2 regions of the Nitrobacter hamburgensis X14 genome follow, and region 2 is predicted to be linked to the other one. Evidence: predicted binding sites of a transcription regulator. Region 2 holds the regulator's gene; the other holds the start of a gene.
What was found. The regulator PhoB, encoded in region 2, activates phosphate uptake and scavenging genes when phosphate is short. The targets are predictions, from matches to a motif close to TGTCATNNANCTGTCAT.
Positions count from the first base shown of each region.

Region 1: the regulator PhoB is predicted to act here: its motif matches at 2,085-2,101, upstream of ugpB (sn-glycerol-3-phosphate ABC transporter substrate-binding protein UgpB).

Region 1 covers NC_007964.1:4,055,259-4,059,659, reverse strand. Annotated here, with positions in the region: gene phaR (polyhydroxyalkanoate synthesis repressor PhaR) at 1-494, shown strand, start outside; gene ugpB (sn-glycerol-3-phosphate ABC transporter substrate-binding protein UgpB) at 708-2,027, opposite strand; gene NHAM_RS18905 (sensor histidine kinase) at 2,384-4,401, shown strand, end outside.
Region 2 covers NC_007964.1:699,349-703,749, forward strand. Annotated here, with positions in the region: gene pstA (phosphate ABC transporter permease PstA) at 1-802, shown strand, start outside; gene pstB (phosphate ABC transporter ATP-binding protein PstB) at 799-1,617, shown strand; gene phoU (phosphate signaling complex protein PhoU) at 1,646-2,362, shown strand; gene phoB (phosphate regulon transcriptional regulator PhoB) at 2,387-3,088, shown strand; gene NHAM_RS03325 (GcrA family cell cycle regulator) at 3,388-3,894, opposite strand; gene NHAM_RS03330 (aspartate aminotransferase family protein) at 4,342-4,401, shown strand, end outside.

The DNA of each region.
Region 1 (4,401 bases), 1.1 Mb from region 2:
AGGATTTCCTCGTTTTCGATGCAAAGACCGGCGACGACATCACCCGCTCGGTGCTGGCGCAGATCATTTTCGAGCAGGAAAACAAGGCCGGACAGAATCTGCTCCCGACCACGTTCCTGCGGCAGCTGATCCGTTTCTATGGCGACAGCATGCAGATGGTGGTGCCGAAATATCTCGAACGCTCGATCGACATGCTGACCCGCGAGCAGGAGAAGTTTCGCAAGCAGATGACCAGCACCTTCAGCGGCACCCCCTTCGCGCCGCTCGAAGAGCATGTCCGCCGCAACATGGAATTGTTCGAACGCACATTCTCGATGTTCAAGCCGTTCGTGCCGCCGCGCAGTGGGACCGCCGCGCCCGAACCGGAGAAAACGCCTGACGCCTCAAATGCAGGCGACAATAATGCCGGCGACAATATCGAGGATCTTCGCCGTCAGATGAAAGAGATGCAGGAGCGCCTCGAGCGGATGTCGAAAGAGCCGAAGAAGGAATAGGCGCGCACGAGTCCGAGAGGACTGATCGTATTGATGGAATCAGACGTCGTCATGCCCGGACTTGATCCGGGCATCCATCGTCTCAAAGGGATGGATTGCCGGGTCATAGGCGAGCGAAGCGACTCCGTTCTTCGCATAGGCAAGCGGAAGCGACGCCGTTTCTGGAATGGGCCATGCCTGGCAATGGCAACCGTAACGACTGCCCGACACTCGTCACGGATTGGTGCGCTCAAACTGGCGCAGCAGCTTGTTGCCGCGCGCCACCGCCGAATCCATCGCGGCCTGCGCGCTCTTCTTGCCGCTGAAGGCCTGTTCGAGTTCGTCCTCGATGACGGCGCGGATCAGAACGAACGACCCGAGCCGCAACCCCCTTGAATTCTCGGTCGGCGGCTTCAGCGTCATCTGTTCGATCGCGATCGCGGACCCCGGATTGCGATCGTAAAAGCCCTGCGCGCGGGTGAGATCGAATGCCGCGCGGGTAATCGGCAGGTAGCCGGTGTGCTGGTGCCAGGCTGCCTGTACTTCGGGCTTCGACAGATAGGCAAAGAATTTTGCGACGCCCTTGTATTCCTCGCGCGGGCGATCGCGCAGCACCCATAATGTGGCGCCGCCGATGATGGTGTTCTGCGGCGCGCCTTCGACATCCGGCCAAAACGGCAGCATGCCTTGGCCGACGGCGAATTTGGAATTGGCGATGATATCCGCGCGGGTCGCCGAAGAGCCCATGAAGATGCCGCATTCGCCATGCTGGAAACGAGGCTCGGCAGCCGTTCCCCGGCCGCTATAGTCGAAAATTCCGGTCTTCTGCCATTCGGCGAGTTGGGCAACGTGGCGGACCATCAGTGGATTGTTGAAAATGAGGACGGCGTCGAGCCCGCCGAACCCGTTGGCGCGCGTTGCGATCGGCAGATTGTGCAAGGCGAGAAAACTCTCGACATTGACCCATGACGGCCACGACGTGGTGAAGCCGCAAGCGACCCCGGCCTCGCGCAGCCTCTTCGCGGCTTCGCCGACCTCCGGCCAGGTCTTCGGCGGCCTCTCGGGATCAAGACCGGCGGTGCGGAACAGGTCCTTGTTGTAATAGAGGATGGGGGTCGAGACATTGAACGGGAACGACAGCAGGTTGCCCGCGACATCGGCATAGTATCCCGTGATGGCCGGAAGATAGGCCGCCGGGGAAAACGCTTCGTCCTCGTCGCGCATCAGCTCGAAGACCGGATAGATCGCCCCCTGAGCCGCCATCATGGTGCCGGTGGCGATTTCGTTGACCTGCACGATCGCCGGCTGGCTCCGCGAGCGGAACGCGAAGATCGCCGCGGTCACCGTCTCGGTGTAGTTGCCCTTGTAGGTCGGCACGATCCGGTACTCGGATTGAGACCCGTTGAATTCGGTGGCGAGCCGTCCGAGCCGCCGGCCGAGTTCGCCGGACATCGCGTGCCACCACGCGATCTCGGTGACGGCGCGTGCCGGAGCCGGCAGTGCGGCAGTGCGGCAGTGAATTGCACCGCGCAGAACAGCAGCGCCAGTCTCCATGCCGGTGTTCGCATCGTGCCTTGCCCTCCGCACACGGCGGGGCCGGGGCTGCCCCGCTGTCATGCGTTTCTGATAGGACCAACGCGCGGCCGCTGCAATTCACGACCGGCGCGGCAGGCGGCCGTTATCAAGCGACCAGGTTGAGGCTCCATCGCGTTGAACCTTTTCTCCCGACGGATGACTCCATCAAAGGGGACAAGCGCCGGTGCCCCATTGCGCCGTTATGTCGTGGCTTTCCGGGCAGGCCGGCTCGCATCGACAGACCAAGCTTGCGGGCGCTAAAGTCGTCGCCTGGCAGTCCTTATTCTGGCAGTCGTTTGAAGCCGCTGTCGCCGGAGTTATAAAGGCACGACTCGATGAAGGCACAGTGCGGACTGCAGACGACAAGCCACATCGCACGAATCGGCAAGGTCAGTGACTTGGCCTTGGCCGAGTCCCGGAACGGCACAGGTGCGGAACAGCAGGAGCAGGAAGGTCTGGCGGCGCAGGGCCGCTCGGGCATCGTGGGGCTGGTTCGGGCGATTCCGATCCGGTGGCGCATTCTCTCGATCGCGGCGTTGAATTCTGCGGTGGTGTTGGTGCTGGCGCTGTTGATATGGAGCGGCGCCAAGACCCTGGGGTCTGCGTGGGACGACGTGCGTCAGGTCAGGAAATCCGACAAGATCCTCGCGGTTCTCGAGAGTGAGACCGGTCGGCTGCAAAATCTGATCCACCGCTACATCAACCAGCCCAGCCCCGATCTGTTTGCGGAAATCCTGCTGTTGCGCGAGGCCGTCCTCGGCACCTTGAGCACGCGCGCCTCGACCGACCCGATGCTGTCGGGCTCGGTCAATGAGCTGGAGCGCGCCACCGAACGTTTTCTCAGCGGCTTCGGGGAACTGCGCGCATTGCAGACAGCGATTACCAAAACCTACGAGGACCAGATCCTGGCGCCCGCCAAGGACATGGCGGGACTCTACTCGATCATCGAGGGCGCGACCGGTCGCCGCGAGGCCCGGATCTGGCCGACACTCGGGAAATCCCGCGAGACGTTCACCGCGATGTTGGTGGCCGCGAACGCCTACTATCTGGCGCCGGCTTCGACCAGCGCGGACGAGGTCCGCAAGAGTGCCGATGCGATCGAGCGCACCATTCCGGCGATGATCGATTTTTCGGACAACGATCTCCAGCGCGATGCGCTGCGGCGGCTCAAATCCCGGACTTCCGCGCTGCACGACGGCATTGGAAACCTTGCCGAATTGCTCGCCAAACGGACGGACCTGCTGCGCAACTCCATCGACGCCAGCCAGGCGGAGACCATCGGCGCGATCGACGGCCTGTCGGTCAAGATGCGACAGCGCGAGCAGAGCGCGCAAATGACGTTCGACCATACGCTCGCGGATATCTCCCGCAAGATGCTGTGGATCGCCGCGATCTTCCTCGCGATCATCGTCGTCGCGGGCGTCATCATCGCGCTCAGCATCCGTCTGCCTTTGCGGCAGATCATGACATCGATGCGCGCGATCATGTCCGGCGACTACGATCGCAAGGTCGCCGGCACCGACGCGCGGGACGAAATCGGCGCCATGGCGCGCGCCGTCGAGGTGTTCCGCAAGAATGCCATCGCCAAGCGCGATGCCGAGGACGAATTGCGGGCGTCGAAGGAACGAGCCGAAAGCGCCCTGCTGGAGTTGAACGCGGCGCAGCGGAACCTGATCGACGCGGAGCGACTTGCCGCGCTCGGCGGGCTGGTCGCAGGCGTCGCGCACGAGGTGAACAACCCGATCGGAATCAGCCTGACTGTCGCGTCGAGTTTCGCGCGACGCGCCGACACCTTCGACACCGAGCTGCGGTCTGCGGCGCCGCTGAGGCGGTCGCAGCTCGAGGAGTTCGTGCGGATCTGCCGCGATGCCGCCCAGCAACTGGTGGCGAACCTGCACCGCGCGGGCGAGCTGATCGAGTCCTTCAAGCAGGTCGCCGTCGACCGGTCCCATGCCGAACGCCGCCAGTTCAATTTGGGTGAATCCACCGACCAGATCGTCAGGAGCCTGCGCCCGGTGCTCAAGCGGTCTCCGATCGGTATCGCCGTCGACGTCCCGGAAGGTCTGATTATCGACGGTTTTCCCGGCTCATACGGGCAGATTTTGACCAACCTCTTTCTCAACGCCGCCAATCACGCGTTTCCGGACGGACGGTCCGGCACGATTTCCATCGCGGCGAGACCGCGCGCCAATGGTGACATCGAGATCATTTTTGCCGACAATGGCGTCGGCATGACGTCGGACGTCCAGCGGCAAGCGTTCGATCCCTTCTTCACCACGCGTCGCAATGAGGGTGGCACCGGCCTTGGGCTTCATGTCGTCTATAATCTCGTCACCCAGCAGCTCGGTGGCCG
Region 2 (4,401 bases):
CCGCGTCCTGTGCTTTGCCGCCGCCGCTTTCGGCGTCTCCTGGCTCGGGCTGATCCTGTTCACGCTCTTCTATAACGGTCTCGCCGGGATGAGCTGGCAGATTTTCACCCAGAACACGCCGCCGCCCGGCGCTTCCGAAGGTGGCCTCCTGAACGCCATCGTCGGTTCCATCATGATGACCGTGATCGGGGTGGGCGTCGGCGCGCCGATCGGCTTGTTTGCAGGCACTTATCTTGCCGAATACGGCAAGCACGACCGCCTCTCACCGGTTATCCGTTTCATCAACGACATCCTTCTCAGCGCGCCCTCGATCATCATCGGCCTGTTCATCTATGGCGCGGTCGTGGTGCCGATGGGAGGCTTCTCGGCGCTGGCGGGTTCGCTCGCGCTTGCGGTGATCGTCATTCCGGTCGTGGTGCGCACGACGGAGGACATGCTGAACCTGGTGCCGAACTCGTTGTGCGAGGCGGCCTCCGCGCTTGGTCTGCCGCGCTCGCTGGTCATCAAGCGCATCGCCTATCGCGCCGCGCGGGCGGGACTGATCACCGGCGTGCTGCTTGCCACCGCGCGCGTTGCCGGTGAGACCGCGCCGCTGCTGTTCACGGCGCTGAGCAACCAGTTCTTCAGCATGGATGTGACCCACACGATCGCCAACCTTCCGGTCACCATCAACAACTTCGTGCAGAGCCCCTACGCCTATTGGAAGGATTTGGCGTGGAGCGGCGCGCTGCTGATCACGTTGACCGTGCTGGCGCTGAACATCGGTGCGCGGTTGATCGGCTCTGAGAGGACCGCAAAATGACCGATGTTTCCGCCGCCGCCTCGCGCCCGGCCGTTCCGCCGTCGGTGATCGATCCCGACGCTCCCGCCAAGGTTGCCGCCCGTAACCTCAATTTCTATTACGGCCAGCACCAGGCGCTGAAGAATATCAACCTGTCGATCGCCGCCAACCGCGTGACGGCCTTCATCGGTCCCTCGGGTTGCGGAAAATCGACCCTGCTCCGCGTCTTCAACCGCATGTACGACCTCTATCCCGGCCAGCGCGTCGAAGGGCAGGTGTTGCTGGACAATACCGACATTCTCGACCCCAGGCTCGATCTCAATCTTCTGCGCGCGCGGGTCGGCATGGTGTTCCAGAAGCCGACGCCGTTCCCGATGACGATCTACGAGAACATCGCGTTCGGCATCCGCCTTTATGAAAAGCTGTCGAAGTCGGAGATGGACGATCGGGTGGAGAAGGCGCTGCAGGGCGGCGCCTTGTGGAACGAAGTCAAGGACAAGCTCAATGCCAGCGGGCTTAGTCTCTCCGGCGGTCAGCAGCAGCGCCTGTGCATCGCGCGGACGGTCGCGCTGCGGCCGGAAGTGATCCTGTTCGATGAGCCGTGCTCGGCGCTCGATCCGATCTCCACGGCCAAAATCGAGGGACTGATCGACGAACTCAAGGAACACTATACCATCGCGATCGTCACCCATAACATGCAGCAGGCGGCGCGTGTCTCGGACACCACCGCGTTCATGTATCTCGGTGAGATGGTCGAGTTCGGGCCGACCAACAAGGTCTTCACCTCGCCGGCCGACCGCCGCACCCAGGATTACATCACGGGCCGCTTCGGCTGAAACGCGCGGATGGGCGGGGAGATTTGAAATGGCTTTCGAACACACCACCAAGGCTTTCGACGACGATCTCCAGGAACTGACGCGGCTGGTTGCCGAGATGGGCGGTCTCGCCGAACGGCAGATCGTCGAATCCCTCGATGCGCTGATCCGCCGCGACACCGCATTGGGCGCCCGCGTCGTCGCCGCCGATGCCGAAATCGACCGGCTGCAGCGCATGATCGAGGAACGCGCCGTGCTCACCATCGCGCGGCGGCAACCGATGGCGGTCGACCTGCGCGCGATCGTCGGCGCCATGCGGGTCGCCGCCGATCTGGAACGGATCGGCGATCTCGCCAAGAACATGGGCAAGCGTGTGGTTGCGCTCGATAGCGATTTCCATCCGATGAAACTGATCCGCGGCCTCGAACACATGACCGACCTCGTGCAGTCCCAGGTCAAGGCGGTGCTCGATGCCTATGCGGCGCGCGACCTGCCGGCGGCGATGGCGGTCTGGAAGGGGGACGAGGAGGTGGACGCCATCTGCACCTCCTTGTTCCGCGAACTTCTGACCTACATGATGGAAGACCCACGCAACATCGGGTTCTGTATCCACCTGATGTTCTGCGCCAAGAACATCGAGCGGATCGGCGACCACGCAACCAATATCGCGGAGACGGTGTTCTACATGATCGAGGGCCAGCAGATGCTCGACAAGCGCCCCAAGGGGGACACGACGGGTTTCGCATCGGCGGCTCCGGGAAACTGAAACGAGAGCAGGCGAGAACACACGATGAGTGCACGCATTCTGGTGGTCGAGGACGAAGAGGCGCTGACGACGCTGCTGCGCTATAATCTCGACGCCGAAGGTTACGAGGTTGAAACGGTGGCGCGCGGCGACGAGGCCGATACGTGGCTGAAGGAGCGCACCCCCGACCTTGTGGTGCTGGACTGGATGCTGCCGGGCCTGTCCGGCATCGAACTGTGCCGCCGTCTGCGGGCGCGCCCCGAGACCAGGCAGCTTCCGATCATCATGCTTACCGCCCGCGGCGAGGAGAGCGAGCGGGTGCGGGGACTTGCGACCGGCGCCGACGACTACGTCGTCAAGCCGTTCTCGGTGCCGGAGCTTCTGGCGCGGGTGAAGGGGCTGCTGCGGCGCGCGAGCCCGGAGCGGCTCGCCACGATCCTGAGCTTTGGCGATATCGAGCTCGATCGCGACAAGCATCGCGTCGCGCGTTCCGGCCGCCCGATCGATCTCGGTCCGACCGAGTATCGCCTGCTGGAATTCTTTCTGGAGCATCCGGGCCGGGTGTTCAGCCGCGAGCAATTGCTCGACAGCGTCTGGGGCCGCGACATCTACATCGACGAGCGCACCGTGGACGTTCATATCGGGCGGCTGCGCAAGCTGATCAATCCCGGCGGCGAGCCGGATCCGATCCGCACGGTGCGCGGCGCGGGCTACGCGCTGGATGAGCGCTTCGCGAAGGCGGAATAGCAAGGCATTATACAGGCGCTGCATAAAGCCAGCGTCGTTCCCGCGAAGGCGGGACCTTGAGCCTTTTCGTTTCTGATGGAATCAGAAGCTGGCTCTATGATTTTGATTTGACGCGTTTTCTTCACGCGAACCGGTGCCCTCCTCGGGTCAAGCCCGAGGACATGCTTCGCTCGAAAACGCTCTATAGTCCCGGGCGTATCAATTGGTGTGAAGGACCGAAGCGGCGCCCGACATCGTCACGGGCGCTGGTGAATAGAGGCCTCCTTGCGTTGGCAGGAGCGACCCGTTCTTCAGTCTGATTACCGTACCTTCGGCGGCTGGCGGCGGCGGTCGGCGGCGGGCTGATAAGCAATGCGCGAGTGGTGTGCGCAATAGGGCAGGCCGTTGAGTGCCTTGCCGCCGCAGAAGAAGAATTCCGGACTCGAGGGATCGCCGACCGGCCAGTGACAGGTGGCTTCGTTGAGTTCGAGCAGCGACAGCCGCTGGCTCATCGGCACCACGTTGTCGAAGGCGATCGGATCCGGCTCGAGTTCGACCTCGAAGTCGTGGGCGAGTGCGGTGTTGCCGCGGGAGACCGGGCGCGACACCCGCATGACGTGCTGGGCCGGACGGGCCTTGCGCGGCCGTGGCACCGTTGACGAAGGGCTCTTGGCGCGGCCCGACAGGCCGAGCCGGTGTACCTTGCCGATCACCGCATTGCGCGTCACGTTGCCGAGTTCAGCGGCGATCTGACTTGCGGAGAGACCCGCTTCCCAAAGCTTCTTCAGTTGCTCGACGCGGTCGTCGGTCCAGGTTATCACCGTCATCGCACGTTTTCCCTTATGTCACGCGTGCCTCCGCAAGGCCGCCCTGAAGCGTCCCCCTGAAAACCCGTGTGGGCAGAATCCCTTAACCCTCGCCGGGCGGGAAAACCGCCCGGGCGTTTACGCCGAGAACAGGACCATCGAGGATCAAAACTGCCGCACGAGATGTCGTATCCGACGGCCTTAACGCTACAATATGCCGTGACTCGCGCGCAAGAGTCAGGCCTGGCGGCGTCCACATGTTCTGCAATGAAATCGGAAAGATCGGCTCTCTCTGCGACTTTCGCGCATCACCGGCGTGCAAGGGAATATTGACAGGGATCGCCGCGCACCTAGAATAACACTCACGTGCCGCCGGAAAGGCGGCACGTTTCGTTTCCGGGGCTGACAGTTGATCGCGCCACAGCGCAGTCGGATCGATCCGCCCCCACCATCAACCGGCAAACCGTCATGACCAGAGCCGCGCCGTCCCATCTGTTGCCCGTTTTCGCAAGAGCCGATCTCTCATTC